DNA from 3 places in the Bacillus sp. F9_6S_D1_P_5 genome. Region 2 is predicted to be linked to each of the others. Evidence: riboswitches for the same ligand, from Rfam matches in the RefSeq annotation. Region 2 holds a riboswitch; each other region holds the start of a gene.
The links. A riboswitch is a leader RNA that binds a small molecule or an ion and turns the genes downstream of it on or off. The one in region 2 is predicted to bind S-adenosylmethionine.

Region 1 (7,565 bases), on a different contig from region 2:
CTGATGATATTACAACCGAAGAGTTAACGATGTTTCCTGGTATGGAAGATTTAATCAGCTTACTTCGCGTACTCGATTATTATAAACAAAACACATATGACGTTATTATCATTGATTGTGCTCCAACAGGAGAAACATTAGCCATGCTCAGCTTTCCAGACATGCTCGGCTGGTGGATGGAAAAGCTCTTTCCTATTAAAAGAAAAGTTTTAAAAGTTGTTCGCCCTGTAGCTCAACCACTTCTTGGTGTCCCCCTTCCAACTGATGATATTATGGACGAATTAACAAGTACACTTGAACAGCTTGGAGAAATGAGAGATATTTTATCAAACCGAGACGTAACAAGTATCCGCATCGTTGTAAATCCCGAAAAAATGGTCATTAAAGAGGCTCAGCGTAGCTTTACTTATTTAAACTTATACGATTATAACGTGGACGCCATTATGATTAACCGTGTCATTCCTAACACTGTCACCGATCCTTATTTTCAAGCATGGAAAGATACTCAAAAGAAATATAAAACATTAATTCAAAATAGTTTTGATCCACTTCCTATTTACGAAGCTCCTATGTTTGAACAAGAAGTTATTGGTTTGTCTATGTTAGAGCGTGTAGGAGATGCTTTATTTAAATCAGATTCTTCTCCTACGGAAGTGAAATTTAACGGTCGCACTCAATATGTAAAAAAAGAAGGCGATGAATATATTTTTGTACTATCCATTCCCTTTTCGAATAAAAGTGAACTCTCATTAAATCAAAAAGGCGATGAGCTTATCATTCGTGCTGGTTCTGTTAAGCGGAACATCACATTACCAAAAACGTTAACACATCTTTCTATTCAAGGAGCAAAATTCGAAGACGATGTACTAAACATTCGATTTGGAGGTGTAGTGCATGCGTGAGGAACTACTAAGGAAGGTAATTCATGCAAAAATAAAAGTCGGTATGAATATATTAGAAGAGTTACCTGCACCAATCCAGCAATCAGCTAAGCAAATGCTAAATATTTTACAAGAGGAGCTAGCTGCTTATCCGAAAGAACGAGAGCACCAAGAAGATAATTTAAAAAGTATTATAATTGAATGAACATCTCTGGATAGAGGGCCTTTGTAGGCTTTCTATTTCCATATTGGAGTGATATAAGTTGTTGAAAAAACATTCCACTATTATGCTTTGGATTATTCCCTTGTTATTTTTCATTCATAACCTTGAAGAATCTTTCCAAATGCCGCAATATCTTGCTAATCAATTTTCAATTCATTTTATAACAAGCCAACAATTTTTCATTGCCATTTCCACATTAACAATCTTTGTCTTACTGATCGTCTTTCTATATCAACTAAACTTCTTGTCCTCTATATACTGGATTATTTTTATACAAGGGGCTATATTCTTCAACTCCATTCAACATATTATTTTGTTTTTCATTTACCGTTCCTATAACCCTGGCGTAATATCGGCAGCTTTCATTTTCACCTTTTCGATTTTCTTTTTTTCATCCCAAAAACACTTAATTTATCAAAAGAAATTCGTAATTACACTCATTTTCAGCTTATTTTCTTACCCTGTTATAATTTGGATTACCTTACTATTCGCTAGCTACTTTCATTCATAAAAAAAAGACCAGGAAAACTCCTGGTCCATTACTCTACTTAACAAACATTGGATTCTACGTTATACAGAATTGGAAGGTACAGAATTAGGGATTGTTTGTTAAGTAGATTATATGTTGAACGAACTAACAGCGGAGGGGTTCCTACGGTTAGTCGTTAAACCCGATAATTATTTTACGATTTTTTCAAGCTCATCAAGTGAAAGATCTACTGAAATGGAACCATCATTTGTTTCTTTCTTAATTGCATCTGTTACTTCTTTTGAATGATATAGTTCAATTACTTTTTTCAGTGTTGGATCATCTTTATCTTTCGTACGAGCTGCGAAAATATTAATATATGGCTTCGCATTTTCATTCTTTGGATCTTCTAAGAAAATTGGATCCTTCGCTGGATCTAATCCAGCTTGACCAGCAACACCGTTATTAATAACTGAAGCTGCAACATCTTTTAATACACGAGGTGTTTGCTGTGCGATAACCGGTGTAATTTTTAACTTCTTCGGATTTTCAGCAATGCCGCTTGGATCCCCAAATAAGCCAAAGTCTTTCTTAAGCTTTAATAATCCAGCTGCATCAAGAAGTTTTAATGCACGAGCTTGGTTCGTTGGATCATTTGGAATCGCAATTTCTGAACCATCTGGAATTTCATTTGCCTTCTTATATTTTTCAGAGTATAAGCCCATTGGTGCAATTTGCGTTGTACCAACAGCTGTAATATCTAACTTATGCTCTTTTTTAAACTGCTCTAAGAAAGCAATATGCTGGAATGAGTTTAGTTCAATATCTCCATCAGCTAGCGCCTTATTTGGCGTTGTGTAATCAGAGAACTCAACCAGTTTAATTTTAATTCCTTCTTTTTCAGCTTTCCTCTTCAAAATTTCCCAAGCGTCTCCATCCGTTCCAGTTACACCAACGCGAACTACTTTTTCTTTAGCTCCTGCCCCTGTGTCTCCACTTGAACAGCCACTTAACGCTGAAACTCCTACAATCGCTGATAATGCAAATGCTAAAATTTTCTTCATTTTCTTTTCCCCTCTTCCTTTTTATGATCTGCGTAAAAAGACTTTCGCAAAGTAGTTTCCTAAATTTTGAGCTACCTGTACAAGAATGATAAGTAAAACGACCGTTACGAACATAACTGATGTATCAAAACGTTGATAACCATATGTCATCGCTAAATCACCAAGACCGCCACCACCGACAAGCCCAGCAACTGCAGAAAATTCAATTAAACCAACTGTCATAAATGTAACCCCTAAGATCAATGGCGCTAACGCTTCTGGCACAAGAATTTCAAAAACAATTCTAATTGGCGAAGCCCCCATTGCTTGAGCTGCTTCAATGACTCCCTTTGGAACAGAAACAAGATTTGTTTCAACCATTCTAGCAATGCCGATTGATGCAACTAACGTCATTGGGAAGATTGCTGCTACTGTTCCAATCGTCGTTCCGATAACACTTCTTGTTAGTGGGCTTAAAGCTACTAAGAAGATAATGAATGGAACCGGACGAATTGTATTAATAATGATATTAAGAATAGAAAAGACCCATTTATTTTCCAAAAAGTTTCCTTTTCTCGTTACATATAATAGTAAACCTAGAGGTATACCAAGAATTGTAGCGAATATAAGGGTTACGATTACCATTAAGAGGGTATCCCCCGTCGCATCTACTATGCGAGGCCAAAATATACTCCAATCAACTCGCATGAGCTTCTACCTCCTTCAACTGCACTTGCAGTCTTAGATGTTGTAATGCTTTTTGAATTTCTTTCTGCTCACCTTGTAGCTCTACAAGTAGATTTCCAAATAGCACATTTTGAAGTTCAATAATATTTCCGTAAAGCACGTTTACATCGACGTTATAGTTTTTCGCGATATATGATAGTACTGGCTGCCCTGTCTCTTCACCAGTAAATGTTAAGCGATAAATCTGTCCGCCATTTTGAATTTTCCCTAGAACACTTTCTGGTAAATGATCATTAATAATAGAACGCACAAAGTTTTGAGTCGTCTTTGTTTTCGGTTGTGTGAAAACGTCAAACAGTTTTCCTTCTTCAATAACTTTCCCTTTCTCCATTACAGCTACACGATGACATATTTCTTTCACAACATGCATTTCATGTGTAATAAGAAGAATTGTTACATTATATTCTCGATTTACTTTCTTTAATAAGTTCAAAATTTCTGTCGTTGTTTCTGGATCTAAAGCTGACGTTGCCTCATCACATATAAGAATATCCGGTGATGTTGCAAGTGCTCTAGCAATGCCAACACGTTGTTTTTGGCCACCTGATAGTTGCTCTGGATAATAGTCTGCTTTATCTTCTAACCCGACAAACTTCAGCAGCTCATTTACTCTTTCTTTTATCTCATTCTTTGGTACTTTCGCTAACTTTAATGGGTACGCAATATTTCCAGACACTGTTCTTGAATTAAATAAATTAAAACTTTGAAAAATCATCCCGATTCTTTTTCTTAGCTTCCGTAATTCTTTCGTCGATAGTGATGTAATATCTTTATCATCTATTGAAATCGTTCCTGCCGTCGGTCTCTCTAACATATTTACTAGGCGTAACAACGTACTCTTTCCAGCGCCACTAAAACCGATAATACCGAAAATTTCGCCCTTCTCAACTGATAATGTTACGTCTTCCACCGCATGAACAGATTGCCCACCTGATTCATATACTTTACTTACGTTGTTAAAAGAAATCATTTTCTTCCCTCCTATATGCTGTAAAAACTTGAAGTAGAGCTTTCGAGGTAAAATAAAAAGTGCTCTCCCTCTTATCAAACATAAAGATAAGAAGGAGAGCACTTATATGTACTCGGTCACATCTTCTCATCTTCCAAGCCTTTTATAAAGCTTGCTGGAGTTAGCACGGTATTAAAAAACCCGTTGCTGAGGTATCGTAGGGCCAGTCCCTCCACCTCTCTGGATAAGAATGTATCGATTTAATTGTCGTTTAATTAATTCTCATTATAGAACTCAGAATAATAAGAGTCAATACATTTTTCAGAAAAATATTAATTATTTCTCTATTAAAATTTTCAAATAAAAGATTACAATATAATATTGGTTTTTAAAGTTATGTAAAATTCTTCTCCTTCATATTTTTTTAAAAGGAGAATCCTCTCTATAAATTGAATACCATTATTTGAATATGAAATTGGAGGAAGATAAATATATGAAAACAGCTCTTTTACTCGTTGATATTCAAAATGATTATTTTCCGCATGGAAAGATGGAATTGCGTAATCCAGTAGAGGCAAGTGACTATGCTGGTCAGCTACTACAACTCTTTAGATCGAAAAACGAACCTATTTTTCATATCCAACATGTAGCAATAAAAAATGAAGCTACTTTTTTCCTACCCAATACAGAAGGTGTACATATTCATGAAAGCGTACGTCCACTTAGAGAAGAAACCGTTATACTCAAACATTATCCAAATAGTTTTCGCGAAACCGATCTTCTAGAACAATTACAACGTTTAGCTATTGAGCACGTCGTCGTATGCGGGATGATGACTCATATGTGTATCGATGCTACCGTAAGAGCTGCTTTTGATTTCGGTCTTCAATGTACCGTTATACATGATGCTTGTGCTACAAAAGATCTTTCTTTTAAGAATGCTACTATACCAGCCGTTTATATTCATAACACAATTTTGGCTAGTTTAAATGGCGTATATGCAAATGTAATGAGTACAGCGGAGTTTGTAGCTACAAAAAAACACTCCCTTCAGTGAGCAAAACCGAAAGGAGTGTTTCTTGTCAAACCATAGATTTTCTTTCAAATTGTATTATACAGGAAATCCTTAAAATGAATACTAAAAAATGCGACTAATAAGTCAACTTTTTTCGTTGCTTTGTTTCTATTTACATGTTTATCCCGATATGAATAGGGTTTAGCTAGTTACACTTACCAAATGGTAATATATGGTAAGTGTTTTGAATTCAAATTAACTAGTCTCTCCTATTATTTATCTGTTTGTTTTTGCTTCTTTTTCAAATACTCCGCACGCAAATTTTCAATTTGCTGCTTTTTATCAAATTTGGCAGGCGTCTGTTTTTCATGAAACTTTGCCACAGCTACCTGACTCTTGTAATCTAATTGATATTTTCCCACTTTGTTCACCTACTTTTCTTGTCCTTAAAGAGAATCTATTCAACAAATATAATATATCTTATTTACTGAAGTAAACCTTATTAGTTTTTCTACTTATATCTATCTTAATCACATATGAAAAGTTTTTCAAAAAAAAGAGACCTTCGCATACTGCGAAGATCTCTTCTACTATTTCTTATAAAGTTTCAGAAGTAGTTTTTGCTTGCATGTGAAGCGCTAAGTAGTCAGGGCCACCAGCTTTAGAGTCTGTACCAGACATGTTAAAGCCACCGAATGGTTGGTAACCTACGATTGCACCAGTACATCCACGGTTGAAGTATAAGTTACCTACGTGGAAGTCTTCACGTGCTTTTTCAATGTGGTCACGGTTGTTAGTAACAACAGCACCTGTTAAACCGTATTCTGTATTGTTTGCAATTGCAAGTGCATGGTCAAAGTCTTTTGCTTTACAGAATGCTACTACTGGTCCGAAGATTTCTTCTTTCATTAAGCGAGCATCTTCTGCAACGTCAGCAACGATTGTTGGTTGGATGAACCAGCCTTTAGAATCGTCTCCTTCGCCACCTGCTAAGATTCTACCTTCTTCTTTACCAATTGCAACATAGCTCATTACTTTATCGAATGCAGCTTGATCATTAACAGGACCCATATTTGTACCTAATACAGCTGGGTTAGCAACTGTTAATTCTTTCGTTAATTCAACAGCACGATTTAATACGTGATCGTATACATCTTCATGGATTACTGCACGAGAACATGCAGAACATTTTTGTCCTGAGAATCCGAATGCTGATGCAACGATAGATTTAGCTGCTAATTCAAGATCTGCTTCTTTATCAACAACGATTGTATCTTTACCACCCATTTCAGCGATAACGCGTTTTAACCAAATTTGGCCTGGGTTTACTTTCGCTGCACGCTCATAAATACGGATACCTACATCACGAGATCCAGTGAAGCTCACGAAACGTGTACGAGGGTGATCTACTAAGTAGTCACCAACTTCAGAACCATTACCTGGAACGAAGTTTACTACGCCAGCTGGTAAACCAGCTTCTTCTAATACTTCCATGAATTTCGCTGCTACTACAGGAGTTGTACTAGCTGGTTTTAGTAATACTGTGTTACCAGAAACTAAAGCAGCTGTTGTCATACCTGCCATAATTGCGAATGGGAAATTCCAAGGAGAAATGATAACACCTACTCCTAATGGAATGTAAGAGAAACGATTATATTCAATTGGACGGCTTTCTACTGGAATTCCGTCTTTTAATTTTAACATTTGACGACCATAATATTCCATAAAGTCGATTGCTTCTGCTGTATCAGCATCTGCCTCATTCCATGGTTTACCTGCTTCTTTTACAAGAATAGCAGAGAATTCATGTTTTCTGCGACGAACGATTGCTGCAGCGCGGAATAAAATGTCTGCACGCATTTCTGGCTTTGATTTTCTCCAAGTTTGGAATGTTTCATCCGCTACTTGCATTGCTTTTTCAGCTAACTCACGGCTTGCTTTTGAAACGCGACCAACAAGTTCCTCTTTATTTGCAGGGTTTACAGAAACAATTTTGTCTTCTGTAGTGATTTTTTCTCCCCCAATAATTAATGGATAGTCTTGTCCAAGATAAGATTCTACTTTCTTTAAACCTTCTTCAAACGCTAATTTGTTAGCCTCCACTGAAAAATCTGTAAATGGCTCATGTTTGTATGCTACTACCATCCTTTTAGCCTCCCCTTAGAAAAACGTTTACATTTTACAACATTATTCTACACGATAATTTAGATTTATTCAAATATTCCTAGACTTATATTT
Region 2 (7,565 bases):
TCCGCTCCATGTAACGCCATTAAATCTTTATTGGCAGTCACAACATGCTTCCCGCTTTGTAAAGCTTGCAAAATATATGCTTTCGCATCATCAATGCCACCCATTACTTCGATGACAACGTCAATATTCGGATTATCTAAAATTTCATTTGCATCTTGTGTTAATAGAGTAGAAGGTACCTCTACTTCTCTCTCTTTTTCAATATTTTGCACTAGTACTTTCGTTACTTTTACAGGGCAACCTACTTGGTGTATAAGTCGCTCTTGATGATCTGTAATGATACGAACTACACCGCTACCAACTGTTCCAAGACCTAATAAACCAACTTGAATTTCTTTCATAATACTGTCCACCCCTCAAAAATTGTGTTTAGATGAAATTATATGAGTAAAAAATCTGAAAAACAATGTTTTTTGAACATTCGGAAAAATATAGGTTAATCATTACAAAGAAAACGTTGCCACGTGTTACACAATCGTTTTTTTATAATACATAAGGGGTTTCCTGATACACGTAATAATTCAGCCAATTAGAGAATAATAGATTCCCATGACTCCTCCACCTTACAAGCGGTTTCTCATTTGGATTATTATGCTTAAAGTAATTTTTCGGCACATCAATATTTAACCCTTTGTCACGATCTCGTTCGTATTCTTGCTTTAACGTATCACAACTATATTCACTATGACCGAGCGCAAACACTTGTCTTCCTTCTTGCCCAATAACAAGATGAACACCGGCTTCCTCAGAGTTTGCTAATAATGTTAACTCTGTCACCTCTCTAATATCACTCTCTCGTACTTCTGTATGACGAGAATGCGGGGCGAAAAACAATTCATCAAATCCTTGTAACAATTTCACATGTTGCTCACGGACTTCATGTTCAAATACACCGAACATTTTTTCCTTAAGAGGATACTTTGGAACGCCATAATGATGATACAAACCAGCCTGTGCCCCCCAGCAAATATGAAGCGTAGATGTTACATTTGTTTTTGAATAATCCATAATGCGTTTAAGCTCTTCCCAATAATCTACCTCTTCAAAAGAAAGAGTTTCAACTGGTGCTCCTGTAATAATAAGTCCATCAAATTTCTCATTCTCAATATCACGGAATGTTTTATAGAAGCTCGTTAAATGTTCCTGTGCTACATTACGAGACAAATGTGATTCCATATGAAGTAAATGAACATCTAATTGCAACGGTGTATTGCCAATTAAACGAAGTAATTGCGCTTCTGTTTCTTGCTTTGTAGGCATTAAATTTAATATAGCAATTTTCAATGCACGGATATCTTGTGTTTCTGCTCGCTCCTTTGTCATTACAAAAATATTTTCCTCCTGCAACACTTTGCGAGCTGGTAAATCTTTATCAATTATGATCGGCATGTTGTTTGCCTCCGACTAGCGCTTCTTCTAAATCTGCAATAATATCAGAAACATCTTCTATACCAACTGATAAACGAATTAAATCTGATGTGACGCCAGCTAAACGCTGGTCTTCAGCACTTAATTGTCTATGCGTTGTGCTAGCAGGATGTATAACGCAAGTTCGTGCATCAGCTACATGCGTTACGAGAGTTGCGAGTTTTACATTTGCGATAAATTCTTTCGCAGCTTCTAATCCTCCCTTAATGCCGAATGTTAAAACTCCACTAGCACCTTTTTTCAAATATTTTTGTGATAACGAATAATTTTCATTACTATCTAATCCCGGATAATTCACCCATTCAATACGTTCATGGTTAGCAAGCCACTTAGCAACTGCGAGAGCATTTTCACTATGACGTTCCATTCTTAAATGCAGTGTTTCTAAGCCGATATTGCTAATATACGCATTGAATGGGCTCATACAGTTTCCGTAGTCTCTTAATAATTGAACACGTGCCTTCACAATATAAGCTGCTGCACCAAAATTTTGAACGTAACTTACGCCGTGATAACTTGGATCCGGTTCAACAAGTTCAGGATATTTCCCGTTTGTCCAATCAAAGTTCCCTCCGTCAATAACAATGCCACCTAACGAACTTGCATGACCATCAATATATTTCGTCGTAGAATGAACGATAATATTTGCTCCATGTTCGAATGCTTGGCATAAATAAGGAGTTGCTAATGTATTATCCACGATAAAAGGTACTTCCAACTCTTTCGCTGCATCTGAAAACTCTTTGAAGTTTAAAACGTTCATCGCCGGATTTCCTAGCGATTCTGCATAAACGAGTTTCGTCTTATCATTAGCAAGGGCCACAATTTCATCAGCAGTTAAATTTGGATTAAAGAACGTAACATCGATACCAAGCTTACGCAAACTCACTCCAAATAAATTAAACGTCCCGCCATAAACTGTGGAAGAACAAAGCAAGTGGTCTCCGCTACTACAAATATTTAAAACAGCAAGCATAATAGCAGCCTGCCCGGAAGCCGTTGCAACAGCTCCTACACCGCCCTCTAAATCCGCTAGCTTTTGCTCAAATGCAGCTAAAGTAGGGTTTCCAATGCGCGTATATATATATCCTTCCGCCTCTAAGTTAAATAAGGCTGCTAAATCATCCGAAGTATCGTATTTATACGTTGTACTTTGATAAAGTGGCAAAACACGCGGTTCACCATTCTTTGGTGTATAGCCACCTTGCACACAAATTGTTCCTTTTCCCCATGATTCTCCCATCTCTCATTCTCCTTTCTTTTATACAAAATAAAAAACTGCTCCTTTCCTGAAAACAAGAAAGGAGCAGTTTGAAAACACGCTCTAAAGGCTCTTTCTTATCTTTCAGGATTTATTACCTGCAGGATTTGGCACAATTCCGTTATACGGCTGTTGCCAAGGTTTCATCGGGCCTGTCCCTCCACCTTTTCTTGATAAGACTATGCAATTACCGTTGATTTTATAGCAATAATTTCCTAATGTCAATCAGTTTTTCTGAATGTTCTAAATTAAATACAAAGAATTTGACATGCATAACAAAAGAAATATATTCCATATTCATTTGAAAAAGACCTTTTAAAACCCCCGATTACTATATAGAATTAAATACGTAGTTTAACTGTATACATTTCAAATTCTCACGAGACCTCAATATATTGAATAAGCCAACCTCTCAAAAAGATACTATACATATTCATTTCACAGTAGCATATTTAATCCTTTCGACATTAGAACTTACATAACGGAGGTATAACATGACAAACACAAAGAACATGCACTATATACTCGTCCTATACGGCATTCTTTTAGGCTCTATAGTAGGAGCAACAGTCTGGTTATTTTTAGTTACAATAAATATCGGCATTCACTTTATTTGGGAGTACTTACCTACTATTTTCGCTTCTCCCCCTTACTACACTGTTTGCGTAACAACTATCGGTGGTATTCTCGTTGGTTTAACTCAAAAGTATTTCGGTACATATCCACGTCTTATGCCAGAAGTGATGGGTGAATATAAAAAAACAGGTAGAATTGAATACCGCTTTGTACATAAAGCTACTTTAACTGCGATTATCGTTTTAATCTTTGGAGCTAGTTTAGGTCCCGAGGCAGCACTTGTTGGCATTATTGGTGGACTTTGTACATGGGTAGGGGATCGCTTTACATTCGCCTTAAAGGGGATGAATGAACTAACAGAGGTTGGAATTGGTGCTACTTTAAGTGTAATTTTTAACGCGCCATTATTCGGTTATTTAGCTCCAAATGAAAATGAGGGTGAGCAAATTAACGAATTTTCTAAAGGGAAAAAAGCAATTGTATATTTAGCTACTACTTTCGCTGGTTTTTCCGTTTATTTATTACTTAGTAAATTCGATAATCGCGGATCCTTTATCGTTGATTTCGGAGAAGGTTCTCTTTCTCTTAATGAATGGATTGCCTTTCTCCCACTTGCTAGTATTGGCGCTATAGTTGGATTCTTTTATTTCAAATTAGAGTTCACATTAGAGAAATTAATACATCCCTTAAAAGAATACAAACTATCACTTGGTATTATCGGTGGTATTTTATTAGGAATTACAGGAACTTTTCTCCCTTACACGTTATTCTCAGGAGAACATCAATTGAAAGATTTAGTCGTGGAATGGAGCCATTTATCCTTCTGGGTACTACTTCTTTCAGGGATTTTAAAATTATGTATTACTGCCGTTTGTTTAAATACAGGTTGGCGCGGCGGACATATTTTCCCAATCATATTTGCTGGATCTAGTATCGGATATGCTATAGCTTCCATTATCCCGATAGATCCAATCGCTTCGGTAGCCATCGTCACGACAGCAATTTCAAGCTATGCATTAAGAAAACCAATTGCTATAACATTACTATTACTCATGTTTTTCCCGCTCAATTTACTATTACCGATGCTTGGAGCGGCAGCGATTGGTAATGCATTTCCACTTCCTAAAAACAACGAAGCTATAAACGAATAAAATAGGCAGTAGGGACAAAAGTTCCACTGCCTATTTTTCATTACACACGTTGCTTCAATAATGCGTATAACTCTTCAAAATTTTGCACTTCATATGTCGGCACAATTTCGCTATCATTTAATTTCTTTTCTGGATTAAACCAACAAGTATCAATTCCCGCTATATATCCACCTTTAATATCAGCACTTAACGAATCTCCAATAATGAGCCCCTCTTCAGGAGCAAAATTAGGAATTCGTTCAAAAACATAATCAAAATACTCTTTCATCGGCTTTTGGAATCCTGTATCTTCAGAAACGAAAACACCTTGAAACAAGGGATGTAATCCTGCATTACGTAAACGTTTATCTTGCGTCTTAGAAATACCGTTTGTCACTATATATAAATCATACTCACTTTGAATTTGACTTATAAATTCAAATGCACCTTGCATGAGCTGATTTCCTTCTTCTAAGTAGCTACGATAATTATTTTCAAATAATATTCCATTTACCTCTTCCCCGTATTCTTTCAACAAAATCGAAAAACGTGTATTTACGACTTCATCACGATTTATTTCCCCTTCTTCAAAAGCATCCCAAAGACTTTTATTAATTTTTTTATATTGCGCCTCAACCTCTCTAGTTAGAGGAATCCCTCTCTCTTCAAACAGCATACGTAACGCCACTTTCTCAGCCTTTTGAAAATCTAACAATGTATCATCTACATCAAATAACAATGTTTTATATTTTTTCATAAGCCCTTCACACTCTCTTTTCTACAAAAATAAATTTACGTAAATCGTATCATTCCTTCTTGTAAACATAATAGGAGATATCTCATACTAAACATGAGGTGAAAACATGAAAGTTAGCAAACATAGCGAAGAAATCTCTCATTACATGCAAACTTCCAACTTCCATACTCTTTTTTCTTTTAATGTCTTACCGTATGCTGAACTACATTCCTTTCAGAAGAAAGAAAGGATATGTAGTGAAGGAGTTGACGTTCCTTATCTTTATTACTTAATTTCCGGGAAGGCGAAAATATATATGAGTCACAAGAACGGGAGGGTCTCCTTAATTAACTTTATTCAAGCACCTTCGTTCATTGGAGAATTAGGGTTAATTGGGGTGGAATCTGTTACAAAAACGGTAGAAGTAATCGAAGATTGTATATGCTTAGCGCTTCCTCTTAAAGATTGTCAGCATCTTTTGTTGCAAGATGCTACCTTTCTACAGAAACTATGCAAATTTATCGGCGAAAAAACAATTACCCGAACAGAAAGTTACGCCAAAAATAATAGTTATCCGTTCGAAAACCGGTTAGCGGCATTTATTCTATTAACAGAACAAAATAACAGTTATACAGAAAAACATACCGAGGCTTCGGAATACTTAAATGTTAGCTACCGTCATCTTTTATATGTATTAAACCAGTTTTGCCAACAAAATTATTTAAAAAAAGACGGCAGAACCTATTACATACACGACCGGATTCAATTAGAAAAACTGGCTGACGAACTTAAAGTATAAAAAAAGTAGCATTAACGTTTATCTGTTAATGCTACTTTTTTCGAGTGACGATTCTATTTTCAATTAAAATTTACTTGCTACTTTAGCTGCTTCTTCAAGACCAGCTGTAATGATTTCTTCTGCTTTATCTGGGAACTGGTTATGTCCTTCAATAACTACTGTTTCCATATTCGTTGCGCCGAAGAAGCCCATCATGCTTGCTACATATTTAACAGCCATTTCTACTTCTGCTGCTGGACCTTCAGAATATACGCCGCCGCGCGCGTTTAATAATGCAATCTTCTTATCTCCAATTAAACCAACTGGACCTTCTGGCGTATATTTAAACGTTTTACCAGCTCGGTTTAAATAATCAATATATGTGTGCAATACTGCTGGAATCGTTAAGTTCCATAATGGGAAACCGAAAACGACTTTATCAGCTTCTAAGAATTGATTTAAATACTTATCAGCAACCGCTACTGCTTTTGCTTCCTCTTCCGTTAAATCAAATCCTTTACCTGCTTTGAATGTACCATTAATCATATCTACGCCTACATATGGTAATTCTTCTTTATATAAATCAAGTTCTACTACTGTATCATTTGGATGTGCTTCTTTATAGTTTGCTAAAAATGCCTCGTATAATTTCACACTAACTGCTTGTTCCGCTGGGCGGTTGTTTGCTTTTACAAATAAAACTGTTGCCATTATTTTTCCTCCTAATACTCACTCTTATGTTGTTATATGCTTTTCAAAAAGGTATCCCTTGTAATCGTTGTTTTGTTGCTTACAAACATATTTTATCTTTATATCAAGACAATTTCGTCCTCACATAGACGTATTTTTCCATAAAAAAAGTCCACCTTCTAAAGGCGAACTAGGTCTTACGACTTTTGTCTTATACAATTCCATTTTTCACTGCATATAATGCCGCTTGCGTGCGATCAGATAAATTCAACTTACTTAAAATACTACTTACATGAGCTTTTACCGTTTTTTCTGTAATAACTAAAACAGAAGCGATTTCTTTATTACTCATCCCTTTCGCTAATAGCTGCAACACTTCATTTTCTCTCGCCGTTAGCACATCCACTTGAATAGAAGGTTCTTCCTCCTTTTCTTCTACAGGTAATGTTTGAGAAAGAAGAGCATTTGCTATATCAGGATGTAATTGAATATTACCTTTATATGCGCTTCGAATCGCTTCAACAAGTTGATCCGGTTCTACGTCTTTTAAAATATAGCCGCTTGCTCCTGCCCTTAATGCTGGTAAAACATGTGCCTGATCAGAAAAGCTAGTTAATACAATTACTTTCACATCCGGATATTCTTTTTTAATACACCCTGTCGCCTCAACACCATCCATTTCGGGCATATATAAATCCATTAGTACAACATCAGGATGTGTCTCCCCTACTTTCACTAATGCCTCTTTCCCATTACTTGCTTCTCCAACTAGCTCTAAATCTTCCTGTGTACTTAAGAAAAATGCTAATCCTTTTAAAACAACTGTATGATCATCAACTAACAATACTTTTATTTTCACGAACTTCCCTCATTTTCACATCATAATGGTACGTTTATTTTTACACTTGTTTTTTTCTTGTCACTTACAATTTTAATTGTTCCACCAATTAATTCTACTCTTTCGCG
Region 3 (7,565 bases), on a different contig from region 2:
ATTCATATGAGTAAAAGGGTTATTCCAACAGAAAGTTTGTACTTAAGCGATTGGACCGCCTAAGTTAATAATATCTTCAGACACGCTGTCGAACTTTTTGAAGTTCTCTTTGAATTCGCTCGCAAGTTCGATTGCTTTCGCTTTGTAAGCAGCTTTATCAGCCCAAGTTTGTTCAGGCATTAACACTTCGTCAGGTACACCTGGTACGTGAAGTGGAACTTCAAGACCGAAGATGTCATGTTTAGCTGTTTCAGTTTTCGCAAGTTCGCCGCTTAATGCAGCTTGAATCATTGCACGAGTGTAACCTAAGTTCATACGTTTACCAACGCCGTATTCGCCACCAGTCCAGCCAGTGTTTACTAAGAATACTTTCGCATCGTGTTTCTCGATTTTTTCACCAAGCATTTCAGCATAGCGAGATGCATCAAGTGGTAAGAATGGTGAACCGAAGCAAGTTGAGAATGTTGCTTGCGGAGATGTAACGCCGCGCTCTGTTCCTGCTAGTTTACTAGTGTAACCACTTAAGAAATGGTACATAGCTTGTTCTTTTGATAACTTACTGATTGGAGGCAATACGCCAGATGCATCAGCAGTTAAGAAAATGATTGTATTTGGGTGTCCAGCAACACTTGGCAGTACGATATTGTCGATCGCATGCATAGGGTATGCAGCACGAGTATTTTCTGTTAAAGTAGTATCGTTGTAGTCTGCGATACGCGTTTGGTTATTAATGATAACGTTTTCTAAAACAGATCCAAATTTGATTGCATCGAAAATTTGTGGTTCTTTCTCGTGAGAAAGGTTTACACATTTTGCATAGCAACCGCCTTCAATATTGAATACACCGTTATCGGACCAACCATGCTCATCATCACCGATTAATTTACGGTTTGGATCAGCAGATAATGTTGTTTTACCTGTTCCAGATAAACCGAAGAATAGTGCTACGTCGCCTTCTTCACCTACGTTTGCAGAGCAATGCATAGAAAGGATATCTTGTTCAGGTAGTAAGAAGTTCATAATAGAGAAGATTGATTTTTTCATTTCTCCAGCGTATTCTGTACCACCAATTAGTACGATACGTTTTTCGAATGAAACCATAATAAATGCTTCAGAGTTTGTACCGTCAACAGCTGGATCAGCTTTGAAATTTGGTGCAGAAACAATTGTGAACTCTGATTCATGAGTTGTTAATTCTTCTTCAGTTGGACGAATGAATAATTGATGTACAAATAAATTGTGCCATGCATATTCGTTAATAACTTGAATTGGTAGGCGGTAATTGCGGTCAGCGCCTGCAAATCCATTGAAGACGAATAACTCTTCTTTTTCTTTTAAGTATTCTAAAACTTTAGTATATAATTTATTAAAATGTTCTTCAGAAATCGGTTGATTCACTGCTCCCCAAGCAATTTTGTCAGCAACCGATGCTTCTTTCACAATAAATTTATCTTTAGGAGAACGTCCTGTATATTTTCCTGTTGAAGCAGAAACGGCACCAGTAGAAGTTAATTTCCCTTCATTTCGCATTAATACTTTTTCCACTAATTGCGGAACACTTAGTTGAATCTGTGCATTGCTTCCGTTCAATAATTCGTGTAAACCAATTTGGACATTCACAGTACTCATATTTATATACCATCCTTTTCATTTAATGAAATATTTCTCGTAATCCCCAACAAGAGTATAACACAATTATATAAATAATGTATACTATTTATTTCTTTTTGTTTGTGTGAATACATTATTTCCTTATTAATATTTCATTTTAGGCGTATTGAGAAAAACTTTCAGGAAAATGTGAATATTAATTGACAAATGAATATCATTTCTTTAGTATAGGTTGGGACGGATACTCTCTTATCCCGAGCTGGCGGAGGGACAGGCCCGATGAAGCCCAGCAACCTCACTTGTAGTGGTAAATACAGGTGAATAGGTGCTAAAACCTGTGCGAGGCTACAGGTCTCGAACGATAAGAGCGAAGGGCAAAAAGCAGTATGCAAGTAGCAAATTAAACCTTTCCTCTATGTAAAGTGGGAAAGGTTTTTCTGTATGCTTGTGTGGGAGAATAAATGTATGTCGCAATTTGTGGCAAATTAAGGATGAGTTCCGTACAATATATACAATTACTGTAGGGAGGTTTACCACATGACAAAAAAACGTCATCTGTTCACATCTGAGTCTGTAACTGAAGGACATCCAGATAAAATTTGTGACCAAATTTCTGATTCAATTTTAGATGCGATCTTATCAAAAGACGCAAATGCACGTGTAGCTTGTGAAACAACTGTAACAACTGGTTTAGTATTGGTAGCGGGGGAAATTACGACTTCTACTTACGTAGATATTCCAAAAATCGTTCGTGAAACAATTCAAGGCATTGGTTACACACGCGCAAAATACGGATTCGATGCAGAAACTTGTGCAGTTTTAACATCTATCGATGAGCAATCTGCTGACATCGCTATGGGTGTTGACCAAGCGCTAGAAGCACGCGAAGGTCAAATGACTGACGCTGAGATTGAGGCAATTGGTGCAGGAGACCAAGGTTTAATGTTTGGTTTCGCATGTAATGAAACACAAGAGTTAATGCCACTTCCAATCTCGCTTGCTCACAAATTAGCTCGCCGTTTAACTGAAGTACGTAAAAATGATACATTATCATACCTACGTCCAGATGGAAAAACGCAAGTTACAGTTGAGTATGATGAAAATGGTAAACCAGTACGTGTTGATACTATCGTAATTTCTACACAACATCACCCAGATGTTACATGGGAAGAAATCGATCGCGACTTAAAAGAGCACGTAATTAAAGCTGTAGTACCAGCAGAATTAATAGATGGAGAAACGAAATTCTTCATTAACCCAACTGGCCGCTTCGTAATTGGTGGACCACAAGGTGATGCTGGTTTAACAGGACGTAAAATCATCGTTGATACTTACGGTGGATACGCTCGCCACGGTGGCGGTGCATTCTCTGGTAAAGATGCAACGAAAGTTGACCGTTCTGCAGCATATGCAGCTCGTTATGTTGCGAAAAACATCGTAGCAGCTGGTCTTGCTGACAAAGCAGAAGTACAACTTGCATACGCAATCGGTGTAGCACAACCAGTATCAATTTCAGTTGATACATTTGGCACTGGTAAAGTATCTGAAGACGTACTAGTAGAACTAGTTCGTAACAACTTCGATCTTCGCCCAGCTGGTATTATTAAAATGCTAGACTTACGTCGCCCAATTTATAAACAAACAGCAGCTTACGGCCACTTCGGACGTACTGATGTAGATCTAACATGGGAACGTACAGACAAAGCTGCAGCTTTAAAAGAGCAAGCTGGTCTATAATATATGAAAAAAAGCTTTGCGCAGTGAGCGCAAAGCTTTTTTTATTTTGTTTTACTTACAATTTGAATGCATGAGTTACAATACACTTCGCCGTCTAGCTCAATATACTTTTTCATATTCGTCATACCATTTGCCGGAAATGGCATATGAATCCATGACTTTTCATACGTTTGTATTTCTTTCCCGCAGTATTTACAAAGGATCTGTTTCTTCTTGAACATATGTAATCATCCTTTCATTTGGCGTGCTTTACCTGCGCAAAAGGCACTGCTTAGTAAAAAGAGTGTTGCGAATATAATACTTACTAATGTAGCGTATGGAATTGCGCCTTTTAGAGAAAAGCCGACAGTAATGGAAGCGACGAATAAGAGGATGAATGTTGTTGTTAGTTTTTTATAAAGTTCCATAGTGGGTGAACCTCCAAATTATTTTGTAATTTAAAATGAAATTTACTATGTGGAAAATATAAGAGGATTTAAAGAGTAGCTAATGATGTGTAGTCTAGGAGTATAAGAAAGTATATTTTCCTTTTTGTGGTTGTATATACTTATATTGTATCATGGTGTATTAGTGGCTTCATACATAATTGTGTAAAGATAGGTATGATAAAATGAAGAAAAGCTTTTAGGAAAGGAAAGATATAAAATGAGCGTAACTGAACATAAAAAACAAGCGCCAAAAGAAGTGCGTTGCAAGATCGTGACGATTTCTGATACACGTACAGAAGAGACGGACAAGAGTGGACAACTATTACATGAATTGTTAAAAGAAGCAGGGCATACAGTGACCTCTTATGAAATTGTAAAAGATGATAAAGAAAGTATTCAGCAAGCAGTGTTAGCAGGTTATCATAGGGAAGATGTCGATGCCGTGTTAACAAATGGCGGTACTGGTATTACGAAGCGTGATGTAACGATTGAAGCAGTATCAGCGTTATTACATAAAGAGATTGTCGGGTTTGGTGAGTTGTTTCGTATGATTAGTTATTTAGAAGATATCGGAAGCAGCGCGATGTTAAGTAGAGCGATCGGCGGTACAATTGGGCGCAAAGTTGTCTTTTCCATGCCAGGATCTAGCGGAGCAGTTCGTCTTGCGATGAATAAATTAATTTTACCGGAATTAGGTCATATTACATTTGAGCTGCATCGCCAATGAGTAAGTATGCTGGAATTGTATTGGCAGGCGGTATGTCGAGTCGATTCGGTGAGCCGAAAGCACTAGCGAGCTGGCAAGGTAGTACTTTTATAGAGCATATTTTGAAAGTGATGACAAGTGCGCTCCAAGAAGTTGTGGTCATTAGTAACTCCGATATAAAAGAGCGAGTAGAGCAACTTGTACAAGTTCCTGTTATAGAAGATATTCCGCATTATAAAGGAAATGGACCACTTGCTGGAATTGTATCAGGAGTGGAATATATAGAAGCAGATTGGTACGTTATTATGCCTTGCGATGCGCCAAATGTTTCGCGTGAATGGTTTACCATTATGCTAGAGCAAACGAGCAATGAATATGATGCGGTTGTACCTATTATTAATGGAAGGAAACAACCGTTACTTGCAGCGTATCATAACCGCGTGAAAGAAAAGATTTATGCTTTGCTTCAGGAAGAAAAAAGAAGTATGGGCCAGCTTTTATCACAATGTAATGTGAAATATATTGTTGGTGAAGATGTACAAGCGAATGCGGATTGGTTTATAAATGTGAATACGAAAGAAGAATATGTGCAAGCTCAAAAAGACCTTTCAAATGAATGAAAGGTTTTTTGATATACAGAAATTGGGGAACAATTACTGTATAAAGGTATGTGAGTAAGTTGATTTTAAGGGGAATTCTTAAAATCACTATACAGTTAAAATGTTGTATAACCATATATTAATTTTTATGGGTTTTTATTACAAGTATGTTTAGTTATGTTTATTTTTGTTATAATGAATATAGAAATTAAACAATGTTTAACCTTATGTATCATTTATTAAACTAAAATTTATGACCATGTAATAAACTCCCTTCGTTTTTTGAAGGGAGTTTTTCTGTTTAAGCGAGTAATTCTGATGCGGTGTGCTGAAGGACTTCTTCATATTGGTCAAGTAAGCCACGAAAGATTTCATCCCAGCTCTTTGATTTGGCATAAGACGTAGCTGCTAGCCCCATTTGCATCAGTTTTTGTTCATTTTGCAATAAAGAATGGATGGATGATAGAAATGAATCCGCATGTTTGGGCGGACAAAGAACTCCCGTTTTTCCATCTGTAATAATATTTTTAACCCCGCCACTATTTGCACCGATGACAGGTGTACCGCATGCAAGTGATTCGAGTACGACATTTCCGAACGTTTCAGTAGCAGATGGAAATACCATGATGTTAGAGCAAGCATATGCTTCAGCTAAATCCTTACCTTGTAAATATCCAGTAAAAGTGACATTTGCTTTCGGAACAGTTTCACGTAAATTTGTTGCTAGCGGACCGTCTCCTGCGATGAGCCAATGAATGTCGTTTCGAGTATGCGCTGTTTTTACGATAAGGTGTTGCAACGTATCAATATCTTTTTCAGGAGCAATCCGTCCAACGTAGGAAAGGACATACTTCGCTGTAATATTATATTTTTTTCGGAATAGGTCTGTATTGTAAGATGGATGAAAGAGTGTGCAATCTACACCACGTCCCCATATGGATAGGGCCTGAAAGCCTTTATTTTTTAGTTGGTGTAACGTTTCAAAGGAAGGTACAAAATTTTTTTGCATATGACTATGAAACCATTTTAAATAGTTCCAAAGCATATTGGAGAGAAATTCGATTTTGTAATAGCGTAAATAAGCATCGAAATCAGTATGATAAGAACCGACAACTGGGATGTTTAACTTTTTTGCATAATACAATCCACAAAGTCCCATGTTGAAAGGTGTAGCAATGTGAATCATGTCAGGTTTAAAGGAAAGAAGTTCTCGTTTAATGCGCGGAGTAGGAAAAGAAAAGCGACATTCTGGATATAATATTGTTAACGGGATACTTCTCATCTTGTTCACATTAGCCACGAAATTATCTTCAGCTGTATGCCGAGGGGCGAAAACAGAATAGGCGATCTTTTCTTTCTGAAAGTAACGTGTTAATCGTCCTAATGTTTTCGCAACCCCGTTGACTTGTGGTGTAAAAGTATCGGTAAAAATGGCGACTCTCATCATATCACTCCTTTATGTGAAAAGTGGGATGAATTGATAAAAAGAGATGATGCCAGAGCAAGTGCCGAGGCACATACCGACAAATACATCAGATGGATAGTGAAGCCCTAAATAAATGCGAGAAATACCGACGCATAATGCTAACGGTAATAGAAAAACAAATAAACTTGGATTATAACAAATAAATGGAATAAGGACAGAGAAAACGGCTGTTGTATGACCAGACGGGAAAGAGTGGTCTTTTAATGGATGGACTGGATATTTCGCATCCTGAATTGTTAAATAAGGACGTTTTCGCGGATACCATCTTTTTAATATTTGCACAGGAATATGGCTAATTGCTAAAGAAATAGCAGTTGCGATTGCAACTTGATGCAAAGTCCCTTTTGCGAAAATTAAAAAGAAAAGTGTGAGTGCCATTGAGAAAGTAGCACCACCGATATGAGTAATATTGCTGAAAAAGATATTTAATGTTTTTTGATCAAAGTATCGGTTAATTCCTTTGAAAATGTAACATTCTATTTTATACAGTCCACTGACCTTCATGAAAATTCTCCTCCCTCGCTTACATATATATGGAGATATTAGCTTTTATTTTAATAAGATTTTATTGAGGGAGTAATAATGTTTTGTAAAGAAAAAGTTAGTTTTTATAAAAAAAGCTGCCAATCTTATGGCAGCGATAAAATTATTTCTGTAATGATTTATAGTACTGACCTTTTTCAACATATTGTGTGCGAATTCGCTCCATGTCTTTACGGTCTTCCTCCGTTAACTCACGAACGACTTTCGCTGGGCGACCGAACGCTAACGTGTTTGGCGGGATTTTTTTTCCTTGTGAAACGAGGCTTCCAGCACCGATAAAGGCTCCTTCGCCAATTTCAGCACCATCTAAAATAATAGATCCCATTCCAATTAAAGCATCTTTTTTAATATGACAGCTATGTAAAATAACTTGATGCCCAATAGTTACGTCGTCTTCTAAAATAAGAGGATACTGTGGGCTTTGGTGGAGTGTACATTGGTCTTGTACATTTACT

Region 1: another riboswitch for S-adenosylmethionine. It lies ahead of ACUXEY_RS15665 (methionine ABC transporter ATP-binding protein); the one in region 2 lies ahead of ACUXEY_RS14290 (bifunctional O-acetylhomoserine aminocarboxypropyltransferase/cysteine synthase).
Region 3: another riboswitch for S-adenosylmethionine. It lies ahead of metK (methionine adenosyltransferase); the one in region 2 lies ahead of ACUXEY_RS14290 (bifunctional O-acetylhomoserine aminocarboxypropyltransferase/cysteine synthase).

What each region holds. Positions count from the first base shown of each region.
Region 1 is NZ_JBTREW010000011.1:176,423-183,987, forward strand. Features, by position in the region: gene ACUXEY_RS15640 (ArsA family ATPase) at 1-902, shown strand, start outside; gene ACUXEY_RS15645 (DUF3926 domain-containing protein) at 895-1,086, shown strand; gene ACUXEY_RS15650 (HXXEE domain-containing protein) at 1,145-1,615, shown strand; gene ACUXEY_RS15655 (MetQ/NlpA family ABC transporter substrate-binding protein) at 1,783-2,637, opposite strand; gene ACUXEY_RS15660 (methionine ABC transporter permease) at 2,659-3,324, opposite strand; gene ACUXEY_RS15665 (methionine ABC transporter ATP-binding protein) at 3,314-4,333, opposite strand; SAM riboswitch class I at 4,457-4,563, opposite strand; gene ACUXEY_RS15670 (cysteine hydrolase family protein) at 4,806-5,369, shown strand; gene ACUXEY_RS15675 (hypothetical protein) at 5,600-5,749, opposite strand; gene pruA (L-glutamate gamma-semialdehyde dehydrogenase) at 5,925-7,472, opposite strand.
Region 2 is NZ_JBTREW010000010.1:99,811-107,375, reverse strand. Features, by position in the region: gene ACUXEY_RS14300 (homoserine dehydrogenase) at 1-341, opposite strand, end outside; gene metA (homoserine O-acetyltransferase MetA) at 484-1,389, opposite strand; gene ACUXEY_RS14290 (bifunctional O-acetylhomoserine aminocarboxypropyltransferase/cysteine synthase) at 1,373-2,671, opposite strand; SAM riboswitch class I at 2,764-2,869, opposite strand; gene ACUXEY_RS14285 (chloride channel protein) at 3,184-4,416, shown strand; gene ACUXEY_RS14280 (YjjG family noncanonical pyrimidine nucleotidase) at 4,457-5,152, opposite strand; gene ACUXEY_RS14275 (transcriptional regulator YeiL) at 5,259-5,930, shown strand; gene ACUXEY_RS14270 (FMN-dependent NADH-azoreductase) at 5,994-6,620, opposite strand; gene ACUXEY_RS14265 (response regulator) at 6,811-7,458, opposite strand; gene ACUXEY_RS14260 (GAF domain-containing sensor histidine kinase) at 7,479-7,565, opposite strand, start outside.
Region 3 is NZ_JBTREW010000035.1:26,347-33,911, reverse strand. Features, by position in the region: gene pckA (phosphoenolpyruvate carboxykinase (ATP)) at 43-1,629, opposite strand; SAM riboswitch class I at 1,858-1,979, shown strand; gene metK (methionine adenosyltransferase) at 2,149-3,348, shown strand; gene ACUXEY_RS26825 (hypothetical protein) at 3,390-3,569, opposite strand; gene ACUXEY_RS26820 (hypothetical protein) at 3,576-3,755, opposite strand; gene ACUXEY_RS26815 (MogA/MoaB family molybdenum cofactor biosynthesis protein) at 3,994-4,503, shown strand; gene ACUXEY_RS26810 (molybdenum cofactor guanylyltransferase) at 4,500-5,102, shown strand; gene ACUXEY_RS26805 (glycosyltransferase family 4 protein) at 5,383-6,525, opposite strand; gene ACUXEY_RS26800 (phosphatase PAP2 family protein) at 6,538-7,071, opposite strand; gene ACUXEY_RS26795 (gamma carbonic anhydrase) at 7,214-7,565, opposite strand, start outside.